3 regions of the Arthrobacter sp. MMS24-T111 genome follow, and region 3 is predicted to be linked to each of the others. Evidence: riboswitches for the same ligand, from Rfam matches in the RefSeq annotation. Region 3 holds a riboswitch; each other region holds the start of a gene.
What was found. Region 3 has a riboswitch for cyclic di-AMP ahead of ACX5I6_RS00775 (C40 family peptidase). Riboswitches for the same ligand answer to the same signal wherever they lie in the genome.

Region 1 (9,448 bases), 160 kb from region 3:
TTCACCCGCACGCCGCTGACTTCCCGGGACACAGCCACCCTGCAGGCCCTACCCCGTGACGGCAGCCCGGTTGACCGGGAGCTGTCCAACGGCGACTACCGGCTCATGGCAACACAGACCCCGTACGGCGACGTGGTGATCACCGGGCTGCCGCTGGCAACCAAGGAAAGCACCGAGGCCTCGCTGGTGTTGACGATGGTGCTGGTGTCACTGGGCGGCCTTGTCCTGATCGGGCTGGCCGGCACGGCCTTGATCCGCCGGACCATGCGGCCGCTGGAGCAGCTGTCCGACGTCGCCACCAAGGTTTCCAAGCTGCCGCTCGACGCCGGCGAGGTAGCCCTGGCGGTGCGTGTCCCGCCGTCGGCAGCGCATCCCACCACGGAAGTGGGCAGCGTGGGACACGCGCTGAACCTCATGCTGGACAACGTCTCCAGCGCGCTCGAAGCCCGGCAACGGAGTGAGATGAAGGTGCGCCAGTTCGTGGCGGACGCCTCCCATGAGCTTCGGACCCCATTGACCGCCATCCGCGGATACACCGAGCTGATGCGCATGACCGAAACCCTCACCGAGGACGGCCAAAAGTCGCTGGGCAGGGTGCAAAGCCAGTCGGAGCGCATGACCGCCCTGGTGGAAGACCTGCTGCTGCTGGCCCGGCTGGATGAGGGCAAAGCGACCGAAACCACCGATGTGGACCTCACCCAGCTGGTGATCGAAACCGTCAGCGACGAAAAGGTCATGGCACCGGACCACACCTGGCAGCTGACGTTGCCTGATGAACCGGTAACCGTCCGCGGCGACGCCACCCAGCTCCACCAAGTCCTGGCCAACCTGCTCTCGAACGCCAGGAAGCACACGCCGGCCGGCACCACCGTCACCTCCGGCGTCATGCGCTCCGCCGACGGCAGCGTGGTGGTCACGGTCACCGACGACGGTCCCGGCATTCCCGCCGAGTTCCAGGGCAACATCTTCTCCCGCTTCACCCGGGCCGATGCCGCGCGTTCAGGCTCCGAAGGGTCGTCCGGGCTGGGGCTTTCGATCGTCGAATCCATCGTCGCGGCCCATGGCGGCACTGTGGAACTGGTCTCCCGGCCGGGCAGGACCGAGTTCGCGGTCCGCTTGCCGGCAGCGGCAACCGCCGCGTCCTGACTGCGCGCGCCGGCCGCACTTACACAGGCACGTCACAGGTTGCGCCTAAAGCCCTCAAATGCGGCGGCGCCACTCTTGATTCATGACGCTCACCGACTCCACTTCAGGAACCCTGCCGGACGCCGCGGTGGCGCCGGTGGGCATTCCATCCCGGGGGCGCGCCGGACGGCGCGCCCCCGTGGACACCCGCACCACCGCGCCGGTCCTGGATGTGACCATCCCGGTCTTCAACGAGGAACGCGACCTGGAGGAATGCCTCCGCAGGCTTCATGCCCACTTGCTCGATTCCTTTCCGCACGCGTTCCGGATCACCGTGGCCGACAACGCCAGCACGGACGGCACCTTGAAGATCGCCGAACGCCTGGCCCGGGAGTTCCCCGAACTCGCGGTGGTCCACCTCGACGAAAAGGGCCGCGGAAATGCACTGCGCAAGGTGTGGCTGGCCTCGCCGTCACCGGTCCTGGCCTACATGGACGTGGACCTCTCCACCGACCTTGCGGCCCTGGCACCACTGTTGGCGCCGCTGATCTCCGGCCATTCGGACCTTGCCATCGGCACCCGGCTGACCCGCAACTCCCGCGTAGTCCGCGGACCCAAGCGGGAATTCATCTCGCGCGGCTACAACCTGATGCTGCACTCCTTCATGGGTGCCCGGTTCAGTGACGCACAGTGCGGGTTCAAGGCGATCCGCGCAGACGTCGCCCAACAGATCCTTCCGTACACCGTGGACAACTCCTGGTTCTTTGACACCGAGCTCCTGGTCCTGGCGGAGCGGTGCGGCCTGCGCGTCCATGAAGTTCCCGTGGACTGGATCGACGATCCTGATTCAAGCGTTGACGTGCTCCGGACGGCGCTGGCGGACGTCCGGGGCATGGCACGGCTCACCCTCGACCTGCTCTACGGCCGCATCCCGGTTCCGGGCTGCGGGCAGCCCTGGCGCGGGGGCCGCTGCCCGCCTCGTCCCGGGCGGCCGAGCAAACGCGCGGCGGCAGCCTGTTTGGCCAGTTGGTGCGCTTCGCCGCCATCGGTGCCGCGTCGACCCTGGCCTACCTGGCGATCTTCGTATTCTGCCGCGGCTTCATGGATCCCCAACTTGCCAACTTCCTGGCCCTGCTGATCACGGCGGTGGCCAACACGGGAGCCAACCGGCGCTTCACGTTCGGTATCCAGGGCGGCAACCCGGTCCGGCACCACTTTGAGGGGCTGATCGTGTTCGGCATCGGCCTGGTGCTCACCTCGGGTGCGCTGGCACTGGTGCACAAGACGACGACGCCGGACCGGTGGGCGGAAATCCTCACCGTCGTGGCGGCGAACCTCGCCGCCACTGCCGTGCGGTTCCTGCTGTTCCGGCTCTGGGTCTTCCGGGAGCGGGCGCCGCGCACAGCACCCACCGCGCGCCCCGGTCCCGGGACAGGCCCGGGACCGGCAACAACTTCCGCCGGAACCCCCGCGGCATCGTCCGCCGACGACACGACAGCCACCGCCTCCACAGAAACGGCAGCATCATGACCTCCACCATTTCACCGGCAGGCGCCGGATCGACCACCGAGTCAACCGCCGGTCCACAGCACCCGTCAGGTGCCGCAGTGTCCACGGCCGGCCCCGCACACCCCGGACCGCGCTGGGCCCGCTACGCCTTCGGCGGCCAGCCCCGCTGGGTGCGCCCCTCGGCCGCAGGCCTCCTGGTGGCCACGGCAATCCTGTACCTCTGGAACCTGGCCGCCACCGGCTACGGAAACTCCTTCTATGCCGCTGCCATCCAGGCGGGCACCAAGGACTGGACGGCGTTCCTCTTCGGATCGCTCGACGCCGGAAACGCCATCACCGTGGACAAGCCGCCCGCGGCGCTCTGGATCCCGGCCCTCGCGGGCCGCATCTTCGGCTTCTCGTCACTGAGCATGCTGGTGCCCGAGGCGCTCATGGGAGTGGCCGCCGTCGGCTTCCTGTACCTCGCCGTGAAGCGGGTTTCCGGACCGGCGGCAGGCCTCCTGGCAGGCGGCGCCCTGGCACTGACGCCCGTAGCGGCGCTGATGTTCAAATTCAACAACCCGGACGACATGCTCACCCTCTGCCTGGTGCTGGCGGCGTACTTCACCACCCGGGCCATCGAACGGGCCGGATGGAAGTGGCTGGTGGCGGCGGGGGCCGTGATTGGCATGGCGTTCCTCAGCAAGATGCTGCAAGGCTTCCTGGTGGTCCCCGCGCTTGGACTTGCGTACCTGTGGGCTGCCCCCACCCCGGTGGGACGCCGGCTGGTGCACCTGCTCGGCGCGCTGGGCGGGATCATCGTGGTGGCCGGCAGCTACGTCGCCCTTTTCCAGCTGACGCCGGCCTCGGAACGGCCGTACATGGCCGGGTCCACCACCAACAGCTTCCTGGAACTGACCTTCGGCTACAACGGCCTGGCCCGCATCACCGGTTCGGGTGAAGGAATGCCCGGAGGCGGAGCCGGTGGCCCGGGCGGCGGTGCGGCGGGCGGCTTCGGCGGCGGCAATGCCGGGTTCGGCGGAGCGGCCGGCCTGCTGCGGATGTTCGGGACCAGCTTCGGCGGCGAGGTGTCGTGGCTGCTGCCCGCCGCGCTGGTGCTGCTGGTGGCAGGCTTGTGGTTCACCCGCCGCGAAGCGCGCACGTCCCGGAGCCGCGCGGCCCTGATCCTGTGGGGCGGCTGGCTTCTGGTCACGGCGGGCGTCTTCAGCTTCATGAGCGGCATCGTCCACCCCTACTACTCAGTGGCACTGGCCCCGGCCATCGCCGCGCTGGTGGGCATCGGCGCGGCGGAACTCTGGCGCGGCCGCGCGTACTGGCCGGCACGGACAACTCTGGCCGTCGTGGTCCTGGGCACCTCAGTCTGGTCCTCGGTGCTGCTGGGCCGCGACACGTCATGGCTGCCGTGGTTGCGCATCGCCACCATCGTCCTCGGTGTCCTCGCGGCGGCCGCCATCCTCCTCCGCCTTGACGGCAAGGGCGCTGCGGGACGGTTCCGGCGCTCCGGGACGGCCGCCGTCGTCGTTCTCTCTTTGCTTGCCGGGGGCCTTGGAACGGCTGCCTGGACCCTGGCCACCGCCGCGTCCGCCCACTCGGGATCCATCCCGACGTCGGGGCCCGCGGGTTCCTCGGCGGGCGGTTTCGGGAACAGGGCTGCCGGGTTCCGGGACGACGCCGCGCTCCGTGGCGACCGGACCGACGGAACAGATGCGGCAGCCGGTACCGGCGGTTTTGATCCCGCGAACGGAGCCGGCGGCGTCAACGGCGCCCCCGGAGCCGGCGGGGCCGGCGGTCCCGGCGGTCCCGGCGAAGGCACCGCCGATGCAGCCGTAACCGCGCTGCTCACGGGCACCAGCACGAAGTGGTCGGCGATTGTCTCCGGGGCCAGCCAGGCCGCCAGCCTGGAACTGGCCACGAACACCAACGTCATTGCCCTGGGCGGCTGGAACGGCGGTGACCCCTATCCCACGCTCGCCGAGTTCCAGGCCATGGTGGCAAAGGGTGAGATCGGCTACTTCATCGAAGGCGGCATGGGCGCCGGCATGGGCGGCCGGGGCGGCAACTCCGAGGTGGCCGCCTGGGTGCAAGCCAACTTCCAGGCCCAAACCGTGGGTAACTCCACGGTGTACCAACTCACCAAGTAGGACCCCATGGCCAGCTCTTACCCCACCCCAGTGCAGGCTCCCTCCGCTCCCGCTGCCCACCGCCCTGGTGCCGCGGCCCGCGTGCGGCGGGATCCCCCGGCCCGCCGGCACCGGCTGGAACTTGCAGCCGTGCTGGCAGCTACCGCCGTGCTGTACCTGTGGAACCTCGGGGCATCGGGCTGGGCCAACGCTTTCTACTCCGCCGCTGCCCAGGCCGGATCGCAGGACTGGGCGGCCTGGTTCTTCGGCTCCTCGGACGCCGCCAACTCCATCACGGTGGACAAGCCACCGGCGTCCCTGTGGATCATGGGGTTGTCGGTCCGGATTTTCGGCCTGAGCTCCTGGAGCATCCTGGTTCCTGAGGCCCTGATGGGCGTCGGCACCGCCTGGCTGCTGTACCTGGCCGTCCGGCGGGCCGCGGCGCCGGCCACTGGTGACCCGCGGCTCGCCCACCGGGCAGGGCTGCTGGCCGCCATTGCGCTGGCACTGACGCCCGTAGCCACGCTGATGTTCCGGTTCAACAACCCGGACGCCCAGCTGGTGCTGCTCATGACCGCCGCCGCCTATGCGGTGCTCCGCTCCGTGCAGGAGGACAGGTTGCGCTGGCTCCTGCTGGCAGGGGTATTCCTGGGCTTCGGATTCCTTGCCAAGCAGCTGCAGGTCCTGCTGGTGGTTCCCGGTTTTGCCCTCGCCTACCTGGTCGCGGCGCCCGCCAGGCTGGGCCGGCGGCTGCTGCACCTGCTCGCCGCCGGTGCCGCGATGCTTGCCGCGGCCGGCTGGTGGCTGGCGGTCGTGGAGCTCATCCCGGCTGCGGACCGTCCGTTCATTGGTGGTTCGCAGGACAATTCCATCCTGGAACTGACCCTCGGCTACAACGGCTTGGGCCGGCTGACAGGCGACGAGACAGGGAGCGTGGGCGGCGCCAACGGCTGGGGCGTTCCCGGGCTGCTGCGGATGTTCAACAGCGAGTTTGGCGGCCAGATCGCGTGGCTGCTGCCCTCCGCACTGATCCTTGCTGCCGGCCTGCTATGGGTGGGACGCCGGGCGCCGCGGACTGACGCCGTCCGGGCGTCGGTGCTCATCTGGGGTTCCTGGGTCCTGGTGACCGGCCTGGTCTTCAGTTTCATGGCGGGCATCATCCACCCCTACTACGCGGTGGCGTTGGCGCCCGGGATCGCAGCCCTGGCCGGCCTGGGCCCGGTACTTCTCTGGCAGCACCGGCGGCAGGCCGCCGCGGCGGTCTTCCTGGCCGCCGCAGTGGCCGCGGCAGCCCTGATGGCATTCACCCTGCTGGGAACCACATCCGCCTACGGCCCGTGGCTGCGCTGGGTGGTGCTGGCGGCAGGCCTTGCGGCCGCAGCAGGAACAGGGTTGAACAGGTTCATCGGCCTGAGCTCCGTGCAACGGACGACGACGGCGCTCGCCATTGCGGCATCGCTCGCCGGCCCGTTGGCCTTCTCCATGTCGACGGCGGCGACGGCGCACAGCGGGGCCATTGTTAGCGCCGGACCGGCGACGTCGTTCGGCGGCCCGGGCGGGTTCGGCGGAAACCGGACCGGCGGGTTTGGCGCGGGCGGCACGTCCCGGCAGTTCAACGGCCAGGCCGGACAAGGCCAGGGTGCAGGCCAGGGCGGGGCAGCGCAGGGCGGTCAGGGTGCCACCGGTGGCCGCGCCGGCGGGATGGGCGGCCTCCTGGGCGCGCCCACGCCGTCGGCCGGGCTGGTGGCCGCATTGAAGGACGGTGCCTCAAACTACACCTGGGCAGCGGCAGTAGTCGGTTCGAACAATGCCGCAGGTTACCAACTGGCCACGGAACTGCCGGTGATGGCCGTGGGCGGCTTCAACGGCACCGACCCCTCCCCCACGCTGGAACAGTTCCAAGCGCTGGTCTCCCAAGGCCGGATCCACTACTTCATTTCCGGCGGGACCGTGATGTCCAGCAGCGGCTCTGACGCCTCCAACCGGATTGCGCAGTGGGTGGCGTCCACCTTCCCGGCGCAAAACATTGGCGGGACCACCGTCTACGTTTTAGCGGGATAAACCCAACTGCGGAGCCCGGTCTGCAGCAAATCGACGCGCCATGATTCGTGACTTCCGTTACCCAAATGTGACTAATGCGCAATCTTCCTGTACCGTCGATTGGGTGCGGTCCCCGTTCGGGCCGCATATCCCGGGTTGACGCCAAGCTCTGCCGCTTCCCGGATTCCGCTTGAGCAACGGCAGAGGCGGGGGACCCACCGTCCCGGGCAATGATTGCCCTTGGGGTTAAGCCAGCACGTGTTTTTTCCGTGCGGCCGGATGCCCTCATCCGAACCCGACAGCTAACTCCGCAGGTGTGAGAGGCGATCAATCATGTCTAAATCCATGGCAAAACCATGCCTGCAAACCAAGGCAAAACATCGGGCCAAACCCCAGCCCGCCAAAAAGACCACCGTGGGCCGGCGTGTTGCGGTCCTCGCTGCATCATGCGCAGTGCTGGTTGGCGTTGGCGCGGCAGGCCAGGCGACCAACAGCATGACCCAGGCGTCGTCCACCGGGTCAAGCGCTTCCACGTCGGCGGCGGATGCCCAGATGAGCATCGAGAAGAGCGAAATCCGGTCCAACCCGGCCGCTAATCCTGCTCCTTCCGCCATCAGCGTGGCACCGCAGGCCGCGGAGCCGGCCCCCGCGCCCGCTCCCGCCGCCCCGCCGGCTGAAGCACCCGCCCCGGCACCGGCCCCCGCACCTGCGCCTGCTCCCGTCGTCGCGGTTAACGATCCCGCGGGCGCCCAGGCCTACGCCGCCAGCCAGCTGTCCTCCTTCGGCTGGGGACCGGACCAGATGCAGTGCCTGCAGACGCTGTGGACCAAGGAATCCGATTGGACCACCACCGCCACCAACGCCAGCAGCGGCGCGTACGGCATCGTCCAGTCGCTGCCTGCGGAGAAGATGGCCAGCGCAGGGGCCGACTACCTGACCAACTACCGCACGCAGATCAACTGGGGCCTGGACTACATCAAGAAGAGCTACGCCTCGCCCTGCGGTGCGTTGAACTTCCACCTGGCACACAACTGGTACTAGGCACCCCCAGCACCAGGCACAACGCAAACCGCGGGCCGCATCACGTTGATGCGGCCCGCGGTTTGCGTTAACCGGCGCCCTGGACGTCGCCGGGCCCGGCGTTCCGCCATGGGATGTACTGGACAGACCACTTATTGCCGTCCGGATCGGCGAAATACAGGAAATGGCCCCACTGCTGCACATCCACGTCGCTGACGTCCACGCCGTTGCCCTTGAGCTGGCGGTGGGCAGCCTCGATGTCGCTGACCACCAGCTGCAGGTTGGAGCCGGTGCCCGGCGGAGCGTCGGTGAGCCCTTCGCCGATGCAGATGGAGCAGGCGGAGCCGGGCGGCGTCAGCTGCACGAAGCGGATCGACTCCGAGGGTCGTTCGTCGTAGTCGGCGTTGAAGCCAACCTTGTTGACGTAGAAATCCTTGGCACGGTCAACGTCGGATACAGGGACAAAGACAAGTTCAAGTTTCCAGTCCATCCGCACAGGGTAGCGGCGGGAACCGTTTTGAAAAAGGGTGGAACCTACCCGGCGATGCCGTACAGGCGGTCGCCGGCGTCGCCCAGGCCAGGGACGATGTAGGACTTCTCGTTGAGCTTCTCGTCGATGGAGGCCAGCACGATGTGCACATTGGCGTCGCCCAGTTCTTCCTCCAGCTTGGCCAGGCCCTCCGGGGCTGCCAGCAGGCAAATGCAGGTGACGTCGGAGGCGCCGCGCTTGAAGAGGAACTTGATGGCCTCACGCAGGGTCCCGCCGGTGGCCAGCATCGGGTCCAGGACGAAGACCTGGCGGCCGGTGAGGTCCTCGGGAAGGCGTTCGGCATACGTGATGATGTCCAGGGTTTCCTCGTCCCGGGCCATGCCCAGGAAGCCCACCTCAGCGGTGGGAACCAGCTTGGTCATGCCTTCCAGCATGCCCAGGCCGGCGCGCAGGATGGGTACCACCAGCGGGGTGGGTTTGGTGAACGCGGTGCCGACCGTGGTGCTGACGGGCGTCTGGATGGTCACGGGCTCGGTGCGGACCTCCCGCGTGGCCTCATAGGCCAGGAGGGTCACCAGCTCTTCCGTCAGCTGGCGGAAGACCGGCGACGGCGTGTTTTTGTCCCGCAGGACGGTGAGCTTATGGGCGACCAAGGGGTGGTCAACAACGAGAGTGCGCATCCCCTAAAACTATCATCCGGCGCTGCCTTTACCGGGCCCGGAGGAACCGCCGTCGTGCAGTTCCTCCGCCACGACGTCGCGCACAATGGGACGGTCGAACGACGGCGCGGCACCCACGTGTTCCCGCCTGCGGACAATGTGGAACAGCCGGTGGGCCATGATCACCACACCCACCCAGGTGAGCCCCAGCAGCCAGCCGGCCATGACGTCCGTGAGCCAGTGGTGGCCCAGGAAGACCCGGCTCAAACCCATGGCGATGATGAACACCGCGCCCGCTGTGATGGCCAGGACCCGGACGCGCATGGCGTCGAACTGGAGGCAGATCAGATAGACCACCAGGCTGATCACCACGGTGGTGTTGAGGGTATGCCCGCTCGGGAACGACGGGGAATCCTCGTACGGCGGAACGGCGTCAGCGTGATCCGGACGCGTGCGTCCCACCAGCTTCTTGCCGAGGGTGGTGG
Region 2 (9,448 bases), 2.9 Mb from region 3:
TCGAACTCTTTGCGGCGGAAGCAGATCCACGCGGCCCACGCGGAACTGCTGAGCATGGGCAGGGGCCTGATGACGCTGATGGTGGGCGACTTCAATTATCCGTTCTTCACCAAGAACCTGGACATGCATATGAAGAACTCCGGATATGCCCTCTCGTTGAGCAACCGGCGCACCTACACCCGGTACAAGGTGTTCAAGGGCCATTTCGACTTCGCCACCTCCCTGGGCCTGGATATCGCCAGCGTGGAAACCCTTCCGCGCGGCAATTCGGACCACCTGCCCATCCTGGTGACAGCCGAGTACGGCGAGGGCTACTAGGCCCGGCGGCAGCGCCGCCGTTTACCAGGATTCTCCGGCGTCCAGTTGTGCCCGCAGGTCCGGCCAGGCCGCCGCGAAACCGGGGTGGAGGTCCATGCCGTGGACTTCAGCCACCGGAACCCACAGCAGGGCAATGCTCTCCGGATCGCTGATGACCGGCTCAAAGGATTCCCGCACACGGACCACCACGGTGGTGTAGGACCAGTAGCCATGGTCCAGCACGGAGGTGAAGAGAACGTCGACCTTGCCGGGCGGAACTGACGCTTCTTCGTAGGCCTCCCGGAGGGCGCCGTCTACCGGCTCTTCGCCCTGGTGCAGTGCCCCGCCGGGCAGGCCCCAGGTTCCGCCGTTGTGGCTCCATACCGCGCGGTGCTGCAGCAGGACTCCCCTGGCGGGATCCCAGGCCAGGACCCCGGCCGCTCCGAACCTGCCCCAGAACCGGCCGCGGTCGCCCTCTACCCAGGCGTCGCCCGGATCGCGGGGGCCGGTCCGCGGCGGCGGAGTGGAGGACAGACTGGAGGGCGGGTAATGGTCCATTGCCCCAGTTTGACAGGTGAAGCAGCGGGACGTCAGGTGCCCTGCCCGTGGTCGACGGCGAAATCCCCGCCAGGGTACATGACTGTTTCGTGGCCGTCGTCGAACCGGACCAGGTACGGCGGGCCGCCGCCCGGGCCGCGGACCTCCAGGATCACCCCGTGCCGGTCCGCGGATCCCACATTCCTGCCACGCACGACGATACGGTCGCCTTGGGCTGCCTCCATGGCAATCACCTCCACGGCCCAAGGGTACGACCCGCAGGCGCACCGGAACAGGGCCGCATGGCAGGATTTCCCGGTATGCCACTGAACCTCGTCCTGCTCGCCGACACCCATGTGCCAAAACGCGCCAAAGACCTGCCGGAACAGGTATGGGCCGCCGTCGACAATGCCGACGTGGTTTTCCACGCCGGCGACTGGGTGGAGGCAGCCCTGCTGGACGAATTCGAACGCCGGAGCAAGCGGCTGCTGGCCGTCCACGGCAACAACGACGGCCCCGAACTGCGCCGGCGCCTGCCGGAAACGGCAACCGCCACCCTGGATGGAGTCCGCTTTGCCATGGTCCATGAGACCGGACCGGCGACAGGACGCGAGCTCCGGTGCGAAGCGCTGTACCCGGACGCCGATGTGCTGGTGTTCGGCCACAGCCACATCCCCTGGGACACAGTGTCACCAAGGGGGCTTCGGCTGCTGAACCCCGGCTCGCCCACGGACCGCCGGCGCCAACCGGCCTGCACCTACATGCAGGCGGTACTCAACGATGGCGCCCTTGCCGGGGTCAGGCTGGTGGAGGTCCCGCGGTAAGCCGCTTGGCACACCGGCCGGAATTGCCTAGGCTGGAACAGTAAGCAAGCTTAGTTTTTGTTGGTTGCCATTCCGCAATGACCGGCTGCTTCATGTCCGGGGCTCCGTAAGCGCCCGCGTCCCGCCCGAACAGGAGGACCACCATGACTGACCAGTACACCTTCCGCAATCCCGTGACCGCCTACGAACAGATCTCCCCGCCCAAGCAGCACCAGCCCGAACCGGGCCTTGACGCAGGGCTGGAGCCCAAAGCCGACCTGGGTGAGGAAACCTACCGCGGCACCGGCCGGCTGGAAGGCCGCCGGGCCATCGTGACCGGCGCGGACTCCGGAATCGGCGCCGCGACGGCCATCGCCTTTGCCAGGGAAGGCGCCGACGTCGTCCTTTCCTACCTGCCGCAGGAAGAGGAAGACGCCGCCCGCATCGCCGGGATCATTGAGGCCGCAGGCCGAAAGGCGGTCAAGGTGCCGGGCGACCTCAAGGACTCCGCGGCGTGCCGCGAACTGGTGGACACTGCGGTGGCGGTCCTGGGCGGGGTTGATCTCCTGGTCAACAACGCCGGAAAGCAGGTTGCCCAGGAGGACCTCCAGGACATCACCGACGAGCAGTTCGACCACACGCTCAAGACCAACGTCTACGCCATGTTCTGGGTCACGAAGGCCGCCGTGCCGCACATGCCGGCCGGCTCCACCATCATCAACACCACCTCCATCCAGGCGTACAATCCGTCCCCGACCCTGGTGGACTACGCCACCACCAAGGCCAGCATCAACAACTTCACCAAGGGCCTGGCGCAGCAGCTTGCGCCCAAGGGAATCCGGGTGAACGCCGTGGCGCCCGGACCCATCTGGACTCCGCTGCAGGTCAGCAGCGGCCAGCCCAAGGAGGCATTGCCGGAGTTCGGCCAGTCCACTCCCCTGGGCCGCGCCGGCCAGCCCGCTGAACTGGCCCCCGCCTACGTCTTCCTGGCCTCACCCGAGTCCAGCTATGTGGTGGGCGAGACACTGAACGTCAACGGCGGCAGCCCCACCCCGTAGCCTGCGGGCAGCCCAACACGGCCGGGCTCCCTGTTATTCGGTGGCGTCCTGGCCGGCCAGGAGCTCATCCGTGGCTGGATCCGGCTCGCCATCGAAAAATTGCGCCAGGACCGTCTTGAACACTGTTTCTCCGGGCGCGGCCCGGAGAAACAGTGTCATGGACGAACGGAGCTTCTGCGCATCGATTCCGCCAAGGATGTCCGACGCTGAACGGCCGGCATGCGTGGTGAGAGCCAGGGCGCACTCCAGAAGGCGCGGGCCCAGGACGGGGTGGTCCAGGTAGGCCCGGGCCTCCGCCAGGGACGAGATGGCGTAGGTGCGTGATGTGGCGCTCCGCCCCAGCCCGGCAACCTGGGGGAAAATGAACCACATCCAATGGCCGGTCTTATTGCCGAGCTGCAGTTCGCCGAGCGCGCTTCCGTAGGTGTCCCCGCCGTCTTGGGCGGCGACGAATCGCTCCAGGTCAAACGCTTCACTCATGGGGTCTCCTCTGCGGGTTGCGGGTCACTGCGCCAACTCTTTTTCCAGGAGGCCTGCTGCCGTTTGGAGCTGGGGTTCCGGGTCTTCGCGCCATCGCGCCAGGACAGCCGCGGCCCGCTGTCGGTCGCGGTGGTCCAAGCCGGCCAGCAAGGGCACCAGGACGTCGGAGACCAAGGGCGCGGCCAGGTCCACCGCCTGGGCCGAGCGAAGAAAGCCCTCCAACCGGGTCAGGTCCGAATGCCGCAGCAACTGCACCTTTGTTTGCAGCAGGACGATGGCGGCCAGGCGGCGTTCGAAGACCGGCCGCGAGCCGGGTTTCGGCTGGCCCCACAGGGCGGAGGCCAGCATGACCGTGGTGTCGTGGCCCATGTCCTTGAACTTCCGAAGGGCGTCCCGGACGGTGCCGCGGACTGCGCCGATCGAAGACCCGTAAGAGGCCAGGGCTCCGCCCAGCCGGCAGCCCACTTCGTCGGCCCGGTACCAGGCTCCCTCGTTCTGGAGGGTCCGGTCGATGAATTCAGCAGCAGCGGCGACGTCGGACACCCCGGTCACCGCGCCCGTCCCGCAGAGGCATGAAGGATGCAGAAGGGGGTCCAGGGCCGCGCCTCGAGCCTGCCGTCCGCGATGGGCTCGCCGCAGACCGCGCAGGTTCCATAGGTGCCGTTGGCCAGCCGGGCGAGGGCTGCCTCCACCTGGTCCAAGCCGGCTGAACTCTGCTTCAACAATGCCGATGCCTGCGACAGTTCGAAGGCGATCGTGGCGCCCTCGGGATCGTGTTCGTCGTCGACGTTGGAGTCCTGCCGGGCCGAGTTGGCCGCGTCGATATCGGCCCGCAGCGCCGGCAACAGTGCCAGCCGCCGGGCCCGTTCCTCTTCGAGCAGCACCCTGAACCGTTCGAAATCTGGCATGCCGAAAGCCTAGCGCGTCAGTCAGTACCAGTTCAGGGCGACAGAATGGCTCCAGGCGCCGCACGGGGACCCGTAGCGGTCGCGGATGTAGCCAAGCCCCCATTCGATCTGCGTCCGGTAGCTGGTCAGCCAGTCGCTTCCGGCGCTGGCGTACTTTCCCGGCGGCAGGGCCTGGGCTATGCCATAGGCCCCGGATGAGGCATTCGTGGCAGTGGTCAGCCATCCGGATTCCTTGGTCCACAGCTGGGACAGGCACTGGAACTGGTCCGGGCCCCAGCCGAAGGCGCTTAGGCGTCCGGAGGCATAGGCCTTGGCGCCGGCCGGATCATTGACGGCACCGCCGGGGATGGAGGGAACGACGACGGGCGGCGGGCTGGTCACGGCAGGCGGCGGCGGATTGCCGGGAACCGGGTCCTCCGGCGGGGCCGGTATTGCCGCGTTGCCGGCCGGAGCTGCGGGCGCGGGGTTGGGCTGCCGGGCTGCGGCTGCGGCGGCCTGCGCCGCGGCTTCGGCCTGCCGGCGGGCCTGCTCCGCCGCGGCGGCGCGCTTGGCCTCCTGGGCCGCTTCATAGGCAGCCAGCGCCACCTGGCCCTGCCGGTACTCTCCCTCGAGTGCCGCCGTCGTCCCCTTCAGCGAGGCCAGCTGGGCCGTCAGCTCCGTGCTGTGCTGCTGTTCGTCACTGACCTGCCGGGCGAGCGCGTCCTGGGCGGAGCGGGCCGCGTCCAGTTTGGCCTTTGCTTCCCCGGACAGGCGTTCCCGCTCAGTGCGGGCCACTTTTTCCTGGTCTGCCAGTGACGCGGCAACCTGTCCGGCGGCGGCAGCTTTCTCCACCAGGGCCGCAGTCTTGTCGCCCACCAACTGGACGAGGTTGAGCCCCTGGACGCTGTTGTTTTGGAGGGCATCCAGGGCCACGAAGAACCCGGTATTGGTTCCGCCCGTCTTGTACGACTGGACGGCAAGTGCTCCGATTTCCTTGCGGTGCCGGGCCAGTTCGTCATTGGCGCGGGCGGCCTGGGCGGACAATGAATCCAGCTTCACCGATGCCGCCTGCAGCTCGGCGTCGGCTGCGGCGTAGTCGGCCGCTGCCCGGACCGCAGTGTCACCGGCGGCTTCAGCCTGGGTCTGGAGTCCGTTCAGCAGCCCATTGATGGTGGTGATCTCTGCCGCTTTCGCCGCCTCGGAAGACTGTGCCTGCTGCACGTCAGCCCAGGACGGATATCCACCGGGAGGTGCAGGCTCGTCCGCAGAGGCAGGCAGCACCGTGGCCGCTGCCACTGCGATGGCGAGCAGTCCCCCCAACAGCGGGGACTTGGGCATGGTCACGAACAGGGGCATAGTCCCGAAGCATACCGGCGGCACGCCGGGGCGGAAAGGCGCCCGTGCCCGGTTTGTTACCCTTTCGCGCCGGCGGCGGACCGGCCGGAGTCCAGCATGGGTGGACAGGACACATCCAATCGCTGGTTGAATACGAGAGAGGAAGCTCGTATGTTACCGAAACGTGACAATTGTGGGGTTGGCGGGTTATGGTCTTCGGGTGTCCCTCCCCAAACGGGACACTCCCATCAGTTTGCCGAGCCCTGCCGCTGATACCGGGATTCAACCGCTTTCATGCTGGCAGGGACGGGGGAACCAAGTTTCCACGACCTTTGAGGTCTTGGGGTTAAGTCGGACAGCTCCTCCGCCCACCGCGGAGATGTGTTCGGCCGGGTATCTCCAACCCGAACCCGACAGCTCACCCCGCAGGCATGGGAGAGGCGATCAATCGTGTCAAAGAATCTCAGCACTGCCCGCCACCGCGCGACCCCGGCCCACTCCATTGCGCTCGAGGGACTTGCCGTGACGGCCAAATCACAGGCCCGTTCGTTGGGCCGTCCGGCGCTCGCCGTTGCCGCCGCGTCCGGCATTGCCTTCGGCGTCGGCGCCCCGGCCCACGCGGGCGTGACGGGCGCGGACACCACTGAACAGGCCAGCGTCCAGGCCGCCGCGTCTCCTGCAGCTGCTCCGGCAGCCGCGGCAGCAACCGTCCACACCGTCGTTTCCGGGGATACCCTCGGCGCAATTTCGGCCGCGTACGGAGTCAGCCTCAATGACGTCCTGGCTGCCAACGGCCTCGGATTGTGGTCCATCATCTACCCCGGTGACCAGATCCAGATCCCCGGCGCGGGCTACGTGGCAGCACCTGCCCCGGCGCCGGCGGCGGCCCCCGTCCAGGCGGCAGCCGCCACCGCACCGGCGAACACCGGCATGAACATGTCCTACGCATCCGCGACGCCGGTGGCCTCCACCACCGGGACCGGGACCGGCGCTGCCATCCTGGCCTCGGCCTACAGCCAGATCGGCGTGAGCCAGGACTGCACCGCCATGGTTGAAAAGGCCCTTCGCTCCGTCGGCAAGAGTGTTGGCGACCTGGCTCCCACGCAGTTCTTCCAGTACGGCAGCGTGGTCGGGAGCCCGGCACCCGGCGACCTCATCATCACGTCGGGCCACGTGGGCGTTTACGCCGGCAACGGCCAGGTTGTGAGCGGCGGCGTCAACGGCTACACCACGCAGGTTCACTCCATCAGCTGGCTCAGCGGCTACTCAGTGGTCCGCGTGGCCTAGTCTTCGCCAGCAAAGCCTGCTCCCAACAGGAGGGTGGCAGCCGGGTCTCCGGTTGCCACCCTCCTGTTGTTATTAGATCAGGTCCCGCAAAAGGTCGTGTAGGTCCCGAAGTCCGCCGGGGGACCTTCCATGTAGCGTTCCAGCCCGGGGCGCTCGGTGAAAGGATCGGTGACGGCCTGAAGCAGGCGGTGCAGCAGAGCCACGTCGCCTTCCGTGCCGGCGGCGAGGGCTTCCTCCACCAGGTGGTTCCGCGGAATGTAGGCCGGGTTGACGCTGTCCATCAGCCCTGCGTCGGGTTGCAGCGCCAACCACCGGTCCGACCAGGCGTCGAAGCCGGCCAAATCCATCACCATCCCGCGCACCGGTCGCAGATCGCCGCAGGCCGCCCTGCCGAGGTTACGGAAGAACAAGGTGTAGTCCACCGGGCCGTCCTTGAGGATGGCCACAACCTCGTCAATAACACTGGACGCGGCGTCGTCGCTGACGTTTCCAGCGGCAAGGCCCAGTTTGGTTTTCATGCCGCCGGTCCACGCCGTGCTGTACTGTCCACGGAATCCACCGAGCACTTCCACCGCTGCGGCAACGGCATTGTCCTCGTCTCCGTCAATGAGCGGGAGCATCGACTCGGCAAGGCGGGCGAGGTTCCATTCGGCAAGGATGGGCTGGTTGGCGTAGGCGTAGCGGCCGCTGACGTCGATGGAACTGAAGACGGCGGCGGGATTGAAGGCATCCAGGAACGCACACGGGCCGTAGTCGATGGTTTCCCCTGAGATGGTCATGTTGTCCGTATTCATGACCCCGTGTACGAATCCAGCCAGCATCCACCGGGCCACAAGTCCGGCCTGGGCGGCAACGACGGACGCGAACAGTGCCAGGTAGGGGTTGGGGGCCACGGCAGCGTCCGGGTACAGCCTGCTGATGGCGTGGTCCGCCAGCCGTTTGAGCAGGTCCATGTTTTCCGTGGCCCGGGCGTACTGGAAACTCCCAACCCTCAGGTGGCTGTGGGCCACCCGTGCCAGGACGGCGCCGGGCAGCATGCCCTCGCGGCGGACCTGCCGCCCCGTCGCCACGACGGCGAGAGAGCGGGTGGTGGGAATACCCAGGGCGTGCATGGCCTCACTGACTACGTACTCACGCAGCATGGGCCCGACGACGGCCCGGCCGTCCCCGGCGCGGGCGAAGGGGGTGCGCCCCGAGCCTTTGAGGTGGATGTCCAGCAGGTGGCCGGCGCGGTCCGTGACTTCCCCCAGCAGGAGCGCGCGCCCGTCGCCGAGCAATGGCGAGTAGCCGCCGAACTGGTGTCCAGCGTAAGCCTGTGCCACCGGAGTGGCGCCTGCGGGAAGGTGGTTGCCCACGAGGAGGCGCACCCCTTCGGGACTGCGGAGGTACTGCGGGTCAAGGCCCAGGCCTGCGGCAAGCTTTTCATTCAGGACCAGGAGTTCGGGGTCCGGCGCTTCCTCGGCCTGCCAGGGAACAGCAAGTTCCGCCAGTTCACGGGCGAAACGGCCGTCGAAGGTGACCGTGGATTCAGCTGCTGCCGTCATGGATTAACCCTAGCGCCATAGTGCCGCCTGGCCCCTCCTTCACCACAGGGTCACGCACTGCCGGCGCCGGCTCCCGCATCATGCAGCCCCTTGGCATAGGCGGCCTGGCCGGCATGCTGGAGGCAGTCCCCCAGGATGCTGACAAGCCGCACGCCAAGGGTCACCGGCGGATCCCAGCGCCTGTCCACCACGCGGTCCAGGTCCGGGCCTTCCAGGCCTTCGAGGACCTTCGTGGTTTGCCGGTGGACCGCTTCACAGTACTCAAGCAGGAGTTCACCGGATGCCCTGACAGTATCCACCTGGCTGCTGGAGTGGCCGTAGCCCGTGTCGCCTTCCGCCAAGGGGAGGCCAAAACGCGACGCGAAGCCTTCGGATGTCCAGACCTGTTCCAACGCCGAGGCGGAGGCGACCTGCGCATCCTCCACCCTGCCCAGGTGCCACACCAGCCAGGCAATGGAGTTGCCGCGGCCGGAGGGACGGTGCTGGAGCTGTTCCTCATCGAGCCCGTCTAGCACCTGCCGGACCAGGCGCGGGAGGCGGCCAAACGACTCAAGCAGCAGTTCTCTGGAATCCATGGACCTGGTGCCTTTCTGGTCGAGCGCAGCCGGGAACAATAAGCTTACTGAGTAAACGTAGCGCCTGTGAACAGCCGGCCCGGTCAACACATGCCCTTTTCGGCTTCCAGGGGGCAGGGGGCACAAGGTAAACAAGGTGCATCATTTCGTGGGCCGGGCGGTCACGGCAAGCAAGGAGAAGCGATGGAACGCAGCAATGTATCCCCGGACGGACACGAAGTGGAACCGTCCCGGCCCCAGTCCCTCGCTACAAGGATGTCAGCCCTCTGGGCGGATGGCCTGGGCAGGGCCAGCATCCGGGCGGTCCAGACGCTCTCGCTGCTGGCGCTGGCCTGGGTGGCCGTGGTGGCCGCCACCCGGGTTCCGCTGGTGACCATCCCCGTGCTGGTCGCCTTGATCCTGGCCTCGGCAATGGCTCCGGCCGTGCGGTGGCTCGCCTCCCACGGCTTCCCCCGGGCGCTGGCCGTGCTGTCATCCTTCCTGGTGATCATCGCCGTAGCGGCCGGGGTGGTGGGCGGCATCGTTGCACTGGTCCGGCAGCAGGCCTCGGTTCTGGCAGCACGGGCGGAGGCAGGCATTGGCCAACTGCAGCAATTCATCACCACAGGACCCGTGGCGCTGACCGGCGCGCAAATCGATGCGGCC
Region 3 (9,448 bases):
CTTGAGGGCGCCCGCCGGGAGGTAGAAGGCATGTCCGGATGTTGCGGGCGGGGCGCCGTGCGGTGGTGGGGCCGGGTGCACCAGGGCAAGTTCCTGCAGGGTGTCAAGGATCTGCTGGACGGTGGCCAGGGACGAACCCCGGATCAGTTTTTGCAGGCTTTCCGCGGACGCGCTGTGGCCGGTGTCGGTGTTGGTGCACAGATGCAGGGTTTCGAGCACCTGCATCTGGGGCCGGTTGAGCCGTTCAAGGGCGCGCTGGACGCTGACGCGCGAGCTCGCCCGCGCCGCGAGTGCCGCGAAGTCCGGCACGGCGGGGGAGATCAGGTCCGGCCGCGCGGCGAACAGTGCCCGCAACGAGTCGTCGCTGCGTGCCTCCAGGTCCTTGCCGAGCGCACGAATGAGGGACATCAGTCCAACGTTACCGCGGCTCCCGCCTTCCCGCCCGCCGCCGGGCGGCCACGCCATCGAGGACCAGCAGGAGCATCAGGATGAAGGCCACCGGGAGGCCGTACAGCGCCGAGTACGTGACCCAGGTGGGAGCGACGGACCCTGCGAAGGCAAGCGCCATGACCGTTCCCACCGCTACCAGGGAAAGGAGGGCAATAACAGCTGCGAGCACCATCAGGGGCCGGCGGAAACGCAAGGGTGTCATGGGGGTAACGCTACAGCGGCGTCCGACGTGCCGCTAAAGCCCGGGGCTGGCGCCCGGGGCGGAACAGTACGGCCGGAAGCATGATTAGGGCATGCGGCAGGATAACCTTGAAGCATACAGACCAACACGGTTTGCAGGGGCCATACCTTGAACCCGCACAACAATGCGGACGCGGTGGCACCTGGCCGTGTCTCATGACAGCAGAACGAAGAAGGTTGATTACGTGCCTACCGGCAAGGTCAAGTGGTATGACAAGGACAAGGGCTTTGGGTTCCTCGCGGGCGAGGACGGCCAGGAGGTCTTCCTGCCCAAGTCGTCGCTGCCCGAGGGTGTAACGGAGCTCAAAGCCGGCACCCGCGTGGAGTTCGGCGTCGCGGACGGCCGCAAGGGCGCCCAGGCACTGGGCCTGCGGGTGCTGGACAAGACTCCGTCCATTGCCAAAGCAAAACGTCCCAGCGCCAAGGACCTCGCGCCGCTGGTGCAGGACCTGGTTTCCGTCCTGGACAACCTCTCCGGGACGCTGTCCAAGGGCAAGTACCCGGACGGCAACAAGGGCAAGGCAATCGCGGCCGCCCTGCGCAAGGTTGCCGACGAGCTGGACGTCTAGGCGCCGATGAACCCCCAAGCTGAACAACCGGGCATGGCTCCACAGGAGCAGGCTGCCAAGGCTGCGCCAAAGCGCAAGGCCGGGGTTCCGGTATGGCGGACGGGCAAGCCTGACGCGTTCCTGGCGGCCGCTGTCGATGTTGCACGGGCCGCGGTTGAGGGCATCACGCCCCCCGCCACCATCGGGCCGCACCTTGGTGCCAAGAGCGAGGGCGACCGGCTGGTCACGCACTTGTTCGAGTCCCGCTTGGCCGGCTACGGCGGCTGGCAGTGGTACGCGGTGCTGACCCGCAACTCCCGTTCCAAGGTGGTAACTGTCGATGAGCTGGGCCTGCTGCCGTCTGAAGATTCGATCCTCGCCCCGGAATGGGTGCCGTGGGCCGAACGCGTGCGCCCCGAGGACGAGCAGCAGCAGGAACCCGAACAAGCCCGCCGGGACGAGGCGCCCGCAGCGGAGCAGGGGTCCGGGGATGAAGAAGCTGCCGACGACAGGGCGGAGCCTGCCGCCGGCGACGCGGAACCTGAAGACTAGGCGCGGAGTTCCCGCCACACACGAAAGGCGCCGCCCGGGAATTCCCGGGCGGCGCCTTTCGTGTGTGCCTGGACTACTTGCGGAGCTCGCCCACCACATAGTCGATGCTGGACAGCAGTGCCGACACGTCGCTGGGCTCGATGGCCACGAAGGTGGCGATGCGCAGCTGGTTGCGGCCCAGCTTCCGGTAGGGCTCGGTGTCCACGATGCCGTTGGCGCGCAGGACCTTCGCCACCGTTGCGGCGTCCACCGACTCGTCAAAGTCGATGGTGGCGATGACGTTGGAGCGCTCCTCCGGGTTGGCCACGAACGGGGTGGCGAACTCCGAGGCGTCAGCCCAGCTGTAAATGCGGCCGGCGGAATCCGCGGTGCGGGCAGAGGCGAAGTCCAGGCCGCCGTTGGCGTTCAGCCACTGGACCTGGGCGTCAAGGGTTACCAGGGTGGACAGCGACGGGGTGTTGTACGTCTGGTTCAGCCGTGAATTGTCGATGGCGGTCTGGAGGTCCAGGAAGTCCGGGATCCAGCGGCCGCTTGCCTTGATGGCGGCAGCGCGCTCCAGGGCGGCCGGGGAGAACAGGCCGAGCCAGAGGCCGCCGTCGGAAGCGAAATTCTTTTGCGGGGCGAAGTAGTAGACGTCGCTTTCGGCGACGTCGACGTCCAGGCCGCCGGCAGCGGAGGTAGCGTCCACCAGGACCAAGGCATCCTTGTCGGCGCCCGGCACCCGCTTGACCGGGGCGGCGACGCCCGTGGAGGTCTCATTCTGCGGCCACGCATAGACGTCCACGCCGGCCTCCGCCTGTGCTGCAGGTCGGGTGCCCGGCTCGGACTTGATGATCGAGGACGCTTCCAGGAACGGCGCTTTGTTGGTGGCGGAAGCAAACTTGGAGCCAAACTCCCCGAAGGACAGGTGCTGTGCCTTCCTGGACACGAGGCCGAAGCTGGCGATGTCCCAGAACGCGGTGGAGCCGCCCACGCCGAGCACCACCTCGTAGCCCTCGGGGGCTCGGAAGAACTGGCTGAGTCCTTCGCGGACGGAGCCCACCAGGTTCTTGACGGGGGCCTGCCGGTGGGATGTGCCGAGGATAGTCTTCGACGCGGCGGACAGGGCATCGATCTGTTCCGGCCGGACCTTCGAGGGGCCGGCCCCGAACCGCCCGTCCTGGGGCAGGAGGTTGGCGGGAATCGTGATGCTGGTGTCGCTCACAGGTGCTCCATTCGGCGGGGACGAAAGCTGTGGTTCGGGTGGTGGTGGCCGGGAGCCGGCCATGGCTGCAGTGCAAACCTCCCCCAATTCTGCCTGAAGCGCGCAGGGTGGCGGGAGCGGGCGGCGCCAATGTCCAGCCAATGAGACGCAGCAGGCCGTGGCCCCTATTCGGACTAAATCAAAATAGGCTAAACTCTTCCCGGACTACGTCGCGGGAAGAGGCGATACGGTGGGACAACGTAAGGTACTGCGCTCGAGGAGCTGAGCTGGATGACGGATCTGATCGACACTACGGAGATGTACCTCAGGACCATCCTGGAGCTTGAGGAAGAGAACATCGTTGCCCTCCGGGCCCGTATCGCCGAACGCCTGCGCCACTCGGGACCCACCGTTTCCCAGACCATCGGCCGGATGGAGCGTGATGGCCTGGTTGTCGTCTCCGGTGACCGGCACCTGGAACTGACCGACACCGGCCGCAAGCGTGCCACTGAGGTCATGCGGAAGCACCGGCTGGCCGAGCGCCTGCTGGCGGACGTGATTGGACTGGACTGGGCTTATGTCCATGACGAAGCCTGCCGCTGGGAACACGTCATGAGCGAACGGGTGGAGCGCCGCATCTACGAGATGCTGGACCACCCTACGGAGTCGCCCTACGGAAATCCCATCCCCGGCCTTGCCGCGCTGGGCGGCCAGCCCGGGCCCGGGTTCGGCGATGGCGCCATGAGCCTGGTGGAGGCAATGAAGGCCTACGGACCTGAATCTGCCGTGACCATCAGCCGGCTGGCGGAACCGATCCAGGTGGAGCCCGAACTGCTGACCCAGCTCGACGAGGGCGGTATCCGGCCCGGTGCGTCTGTCTCCCTTGAACGCGTCGGTGACTACATTTCGGTACGGGTGGCAGGAATCGAGGGCGCGCTGGAGCTGCCTCCCGAGGTGGCGGCGCACGTTTTCGTCGCCGTGAACCAGGCCTGACGCCGCCTTCCCATACCCCACCCAAGGGATTCCACGCAAAGATAACGGAATTGTTACCTAGGGTCTTAAGCCCTTATAGTGGAACGCAGCGTTGATACTTAAGCGTTACCTGATCCGGAGCCGAGCTCTGCCAGCGGGCCAGGTGTACGAGTCGTTACTGGCAGAGGCGGGGGAACCACAACCGGCAGCGGGGGACTGCCTTGGGGTGAAGTCCGTCAGCAGCAAGCCTCTCCAGTGAAGGATTCTTCCGGGAATACCCCTGTGTGGAAGTTTGCCCATGACGGACCGGGTCTTTGATCTCTCTGACCCGAATCCGACAGCTAACTCCGCAGGCTATTCCAGAGAGGAACCCTTCTTGACCATGCAGACCTCCCGGGGCCGCCGTCGCGCGGCGGGCCCCCCTGAGGCACCCCGGGTTGTCGAAGTAGCCGCTGCGGAGCGCCCCCGCGACCCGCAGCGGGATGCACGCCGGCGCCGGGGTCCCTTCCGGCAAATCACCGACTTTGCCGCGGCCAGCGGCATCGGCCAAAAGGCCGGCATCGCCCTCGCCGCCACCGGCCTGGTGCTCACGGTGACCATGCCCGCCACCAGCCCCGTCATGGCGACGGATGCGGCTGGCATTGCACCCCAGGCCGCCTCCGCAGTCAGCCCCCAGCCCCAGATTTCCGCGGATGTAGGCGCCCAGATCGACTTCAGCCGCTCAGCCGTCGTGACGCAGGCGGACCCCGACGGGAAGCTGAAGCAACTGCTGAGCGCCCAGTCGGCCGGATCGGTGACGCGTGCGGCATCCGCCGGGACCCTGGCCGCGCCGCTGGCCTCCCTCGTGACCGCGTCGCCCTTCGGCTACCGGGTCAGCCCGATTACCGGCGGCACCGGAGATTTCCACCGTGGACAGGACTTCGTGGCACAGTGCGGGACGTCCGTCCTGGCGGCCGCAACAGGAACCGTGACCTTCGCCGGCTGGCACCAGTTCGGCGGTGGAAACCGGGTGGTGATCGACCACGGCAACGGCCTGGAGACCACGTACAACCACCTCTCGTCCTTCAACGTCAAGGTGGGCCAAACGGTCTCCCGCGGCGAAGTCGTGGCGCTGAGCGGGACCACCGGCGCGTCCACTGGCTGCCACCTGCACTTCGAAGTCCAGGTCAACGGCGAAGTGGTCGATCCGATGGGCTGGCTGTAACCGTATGATTGCGCACTCTCAGATTCCGGTGACCCGCCGTGACCTGAATGTGACATTGAAGCAAAACTGCTGTACCGTCTAACTCGCGTCAACTTTTCCGAAGTTGACGCTCTTGAGTGGATTGCCTAACTCTGCCACCGCTCAAGGTCCGTTCGCATTTCATCGTCTGGCAGGGGCGGGGGAACCAATTTTGGCCTTCTGCATTCCGGAAGGCCTTGGGGTTAAGTCATGAGCTTCCCAGGAAGCGAAGTGGCCGGGTGACTCCCATCCGAATCCGACAGCTCACCTCGCAGGCATTGGGAGAGGCTACCTTCGTGTCTTCACGCCATAATTCTGCGCGCCACCGTGCGCAAACGGTTCGCGCCAACCCCTTGGACGCCATGTCCAAGGCCGTGAGTGCCAATGCCGGGACCGTGGGCCGCCAGGCTGCCGTTGTGGCAGCGGCTTCGGGCCTCATCCTGAGCATGGGCCTGCCGGCCAACGCCGCGGACACCACCGCCGGCATCTCGGCCTCCACGGAGTCCGGTTCTGCGCAGACCGCCCTTGCTGTCACCGCGGCCCCCACGGCCACCGTTTCCTTCGAGCGTCCGGCGGTCAAGACCACCGCCGCCCCGAAGGTGGAAGCCGTGCGCACCCAGTCCACCGCGTCCGCGGACCGCACCGCCACCGCTGCCGGCCAGGAGGCGTCCAAGGCCGGACAGGCAGTGGAGGCCGTTTCGTCCGCAGCCACCTCGGGCATCGCCGCGATCGCCTACACCGGCATCGGCCACCCCTACGTATGGGGCGGCACCACCCCCAACGGCTGGGACTGCTCCGGATTCGTCCAGTGGGTCTACGCGCAGGCTGGCATCAGCATTCCCCGCACGAACGCGTGGAGCATCATGACCCCCACCTCCACCCCGCAGCCGGGTGACCTCGTGGTCCAGAACGGCGGCGCACATGTCGGCATCTACGTCGGCAACGGCATGATGATCAGCGCGCTCAACCCGTCGCAGGGAACCATGCTCCACTCGCCGGCAGCCACCGGTACTTCCACGTACTACCACCTGAACAAGTAGTTCTTCGGCTCCACGCTCCAAGGGCTATTTCTTTGCCCAAAGCTTTTTCGCTAGAAACCAACATCCCCGTTCGGGACGCGCCGGCGTACCCCCAAGATGCCGGCGCATCCAACCCCCTCGGACAGGCCACCGCGGTCCAGAGGAAAACGAAAGAGAGAACTGATGACGACTCGTGCTACCGCACGGCACCGCGCCGAGGTCACCAAAACCAACTCGATCGCAATCATTGCCAAGGCTGTCAGCGACAACGCCGGCGGCATGGGCCGCCAGGCTGCAGTAATCGCTGCAGCTTCCGGCCTGGTCCTGACCAGCGGCATCGCAGCCAACGCTGCCGACACCAACGTCAAGCGCGACTCCGCTCCGGCCTCCGCCATGGAAGTTGAATCCGCCGTCGACGCTCCGATCTCGGCGGCTTCCACCATTGCCATCAGCTTCGAGAAGCCCGCCGTCACCACCACTCCGGCTCCGGCTCCCGAGCCCGCGGTTGCGGTGCAGGAAGCCGCTCCGGCTCCCGTTGCCCAGGCCGTTGCCGCTCCCAAGGTCACCGCCAAGGTTGCAACTGCCGATGCCACGGCTGCCCCCGCCGCCCAGGTTTCCGCCAGCGGCAAGGGTGCTGCCATCCTCTCCGCTGCCTACGCCCAGCTCGGCGTGCACCAGGACTGCACCATGCTGGTGACCAACGCACTGGCTGCTGTCGGCATCCACTTCCACGACTGGCCCGCCGGTTACCTGTCACTGGGTGACAGGGTGCCTGCTTCCCAGGCCCAGCCCGGCGACCTGATCTACTACGCCGACGGTGGTGGAGGAATGGCCCACATTGCCGTCTACGCCGGAAACGGGATGGCCGTCCACGGTGGCTTCAACGGCAATGACACCGTTGTGTTCAGCGCCAACGTTGGCTCCGGACCGGTCTTCATCCACGTCCGGTAACCATTACAGCCCGCCGCACGCGGCGGCGCCTGAGATTTGCCCGGAAGGACCCCTGCCATTGAGGCGGGGGTCTTTTCCGTTTAAGTCGCGCCATTCTGCGTGCACCCAGGCTTCCGCCACCGGGAGGGGGAGCCGGCCACGGCGAGTACCGATTACCTGATATTGCATTTCTCTGTTTACTCTTGTGATGTCGATCCATAGCCCGGACATGCCGAGGGCAGCCGGCCCTCGTGCCCCTGACGGGTGCGGCCGTGAAGAGGTACGTGCATGCGCACTCTCGTTCTGAATGCTGGATATGAACCGCTGGCGGTTATCACCTTCCGCCGGGCGCTGGTGCTTGTGCTCACCGGCAAGGCGAGCGTGGTGGCCGAGGGGGATGATCCCGTGGTGGGCCCCACCGACGTCCTGGGCCGCCCGTCCGTGATCCTCCTCAACCGCTACATCCGCCCCCGGTATAACCATTCAACGGCCGTCAGCCGCCGTGGTGTGCTTCGGCGTGACGGGCATAAGTGTGCGTATTGCGGAAAGGCAGCGCACACAATCGACCACGTCCACCCAAAATCGCGGGGCGGGGCCGATTCCTGGGAGAATCTCGTGGCTGCCTGCCTGCGGTGCAACAACGTCAAGGGTGACCATACCCCCGGCGAGATGGGATGGACGCTGCGCTTCGTACCGGAGCCGCCGCATGGAACCATCTGGCAGATCAAGGAGCTGGAAAAGCCAACCCCCGCCTGGGATCCGTTCCTGCTTCCGGAGCGCGCTGCCTGACAAGCGGCTTCCAGGCCGGTTGCTGTTCGCTAGGCTGGGTGGGTGCAAACGGACCCGTTGATCTTTGACGCCCTGATCCTGGCGGGCGGCCGGTCATCACGGCTGGGCGGCGTGCCCAAGCAATCGTTGGTCCTGCGGGGAAAAACCCTCCTGGAATGGACACTTGATGCCGCTGCCGGTGCCCGCCATACGGTGGTCGTGGGTGATGTTTCCGCCGGCAGCCCTCCGTCCGGCGGGGCTGCCGATGATGCCGGGGCCGCCCAGGCCCTGCCGCCAGGGGTCCTGTCATGCCGGGAGGAGCCGAAGTTTGCCGGTCCTGCCGCCGGGATTTCAGCCGGCCTCGCGGCCCTTGCCGAATGTGGGGGAGCGGCGCCCTTCACTTTGGTTCTTGCGTGCGACATGCCGCTGGCAGCCCGGGCGGTGGCGATGCTCCGGGACGCGGTGGAAGCAGCGGGCGATGGGCGTGGCGCCGTGGCCCGCTCGGCCGACGGCAGGGAACAGCCGCTGGCAGCCATTTATAACACTGATGAGTTAAAGATCGTGCGGCGATTTGTCCCGCCGTAACGCCCTGGTCAACGGCTCCGTGAGGTCGCTCCTTGCTAATCTGGACGTGCAGCTTGTCACAGTCCCGGCCGGGTCCACTGCCGACGTGGATACGTGGGGTGATGCTGCCACGCTGGGGATCACCGCCGGGAGCCAGCGTGCAGACTTTGACCAAAACGTGCGGAGCCAACGTGGGAGGCAAGTCGTGAAAAGCCAGGACGAAACGCTGGAGGAATGGTGCAGGGCCCTGCTCCAGGCGTACAAGCTGGAGGACGTCCAGGTGGACGTGAACGCAGTGCTGTCCCTTGCCGGGGTCGCGGCCCACGCCGTTGTCCGGCCGGCTGCTCCACTCACCACGTTCATCGCAGGCTTCGCCGCGGGGCTGGCCGCCGCACCGGGCAGGGAAATGGACACGGCGTCCATGGAAGCGGCTATGTCCGTGGCACGGTCCCTGGCTGCCGACTACGAGAATGAAGCTGCCGCCGGGACCCCCGGCGAATGACGGCAGAACCCCGCGACTGGCCGGAGGTCCCACCCGCCGACGACCCCGAAGCGCCACAGGGGACCGCCGGGCCCGAAACACCTGTACCGGAGACCACGGAACCGGAGACCGAAACCAGCCACGGGCACCACCTGGCGCACACCTGGGAAGAAGCCCGGCAGGCTGCGTTCGATGCTGCCACCCCGATCCCGCCAGGGCCGGTGCCGCTGCGCATGGCCCTCGGCCGCAGGCTCGAGCGGGACATCCTGGCACTCCAGGACATGCCGCACTATGCGTCCTCAGCCATGGACGGCTGGGCGGTCAACGGCAGCGGCCCCTGGATTCCGGTGGACCCCGGAAACCGCCTTGCCCCGCACCAGGCAAGCATCATCGTCACGGGAGGCCTGATCCCGGCTGGAGGCAAAGCGGTCCTGAGGACCGAGAATGCAGTTTTAGCCACGGACGACGAGGGACTCCCGCTGCTGATGACCGGCGGAAAGGCCCGCCCGGGGGAACCAC

Region 1: linked by a shared signal. The riboswitch ahead of ACX5I6_RS01455 (aggregation-promoting factor C-terminal-like domain-containing protein) and the one ahead of ACX5I6_RS00775 (C40 family peptidase) in region 3 are both predicted to bind cyclic di-AMP.
Region 2: linked by a shared signal. The riboswitch ahead of ACX5I6_RS14205 (C40 family peptidase) and the one ahead of ACX5I6_RS00775 (C40 family peptidase) in region 3 are both predicted to bind cyclic di-AMP.

What each region holds. Positions count from the first base shown of each region.
Region 1 is NZ_JBTZRO010000001.1:321,383-330,830, forward strand. It holds gene ACX5I6_RS01435 (sensor histidine kinase) at 1-1,146, shown strand, start outside; partial or broken gene ACX5I6_RS01440 (bifunctional glycosyltransferase family 2/GtrA family protein) at 1,229-2,655, shown strand; gene ACX5I6_RS01445 (ArnT family glycosyltransferase) at 2,652-4,775, shown strand; gene ACX5I6_RS01450 (glycosyltransferase family 39 protein) at 4,782-6,815, shown strand; cyclic di-AMP (ydaO/yuaA leader) riboswitch at 6,962-7,122, shown strand; gene ACX5I6_RS01455 (aggregation-promoting factor C-terminal-like domain-containing protein) at 7,128-7,835, shown strand; gene ACX5I6_RS01460 (glyoxalase superfamily protein) at 7,903-8,304, opposite strand; gene upp (uracil phosphoribosyltransferase) at 8,349-8,984, opposite strand; gene ACX5I6_RS01470 (phosphatase PAP2 family protein) at 8,997-9,448, opposite strand, start outside.
Region 2 is NZ_JBTZRO010000001.1:3,018,797-3,028,244, reverse strand. It holds gene ACX5I6_RS14250 (endonuclease/exonuclease/phosphatase family protein) at 1-318, shown strand, start outside; gene ACX5I6_RS14245 (NUDIX domain-containing protein) at 340-855, opposite strand; gene ACX5I6_RS14240 (DUF1918 domain-containing protein) at 888-1,079, opposite strand; gene ACX5I6_RS14235 (metallophosphoesterase family protein) at 1,155-1,658, shown strand; gene ACX5I6_RS14230 (glucose 1-dehydrogenase) at 1,802-2,695, shown strand; gene ACX5I6_RS14225 (DUF1810 domain-containing protein) at 2,729-3,175, opposite strand; gene ACX5I6_RS14220 (DNA alkylation repair protein) at 3,200-3,727, opposite strand; gene ACX5I6_RS14215 (TraR/DksA family transcriptional regulator) at 3,724-4,083, opposite strand; gene ACX5I6_RS14210 (coiled-coil domain-containing protein) at 4,105-5,418, opposite strand; cyclic di-AMP (ydaO/yuaA leader) riboswitch at 5,675-5,844, shown strand; gene ACX5I6_RS14205 (C40 family peptidase) at 5,848-6,684, shown strand; gene ACX5I6_RS14200 (protein adenylyltransferase SelO) at 6,762-8,228, opposite strand; gene ACX5I6_RS14195 (mycothiol transferase) at 8,279-8,803, opposite strand; gene ACX5I6_RS14190 (AI-2E family transporter) at 8,987-9,448, shown strand, end outside.
Region 3 is NZ_JBTZRO010000001.1:165,793-175,240, reverse strand. It holds gene ACX5I6_RS00810 (helicase-associated domain-containing protein) at 1-408, opposite strand, end outside; gene ACX5I6_RS00805 (hypothetical protein) at 419-652, opposite strand; gene ACX5I6_RS00800 (cold-shock protein) at 876-1,259, shown strand; gene ACX5I6_RS00795 (DUF3027 domain-containing protein) at 1,266-1,790, shown strand; gene serC (phosphoserine transaminase) at 1,864-2,994, opposite strand; gene ACX5I6_RS00785 (metal-dependent transcriptional regulator) at 3,265-3,966, shown strand; cyclic di-AMP (ydaO/yuaA leader) riboswitch at 4,085-4,315, shown strand; gene ACX5I6_RS00780 (M23 family metallopeptidase) at 4,328-5,149, shown strand; cyclic di-AMP (ydaO/yuaA leader) riboswitch at 5,278-5,459, shown strand; gene ACX5I6_RS00775 (C40 family peptidase) at 5,530-6,207, shown strand; gene ACX5I6_RS00770 (NlpC/P60 family protein) at 6,370-7,137, shown strand; gene ACX5I6_RS00765 (HNH endonuclease) at 7,405-7,905, shown strand; gene ACX5I6_RS00760 (NTP transferase domain-containing protein) at 7,948-8,469, shown strand; gene ACX5I6_RS00755 (DUF6457 domain-containing protein) at 8,654-8,950, shown strand; gene ACX5I6_RS00750 (molybdopterin molybdotransferase MoeA) at 8,947-9,448, shown strand, end outside.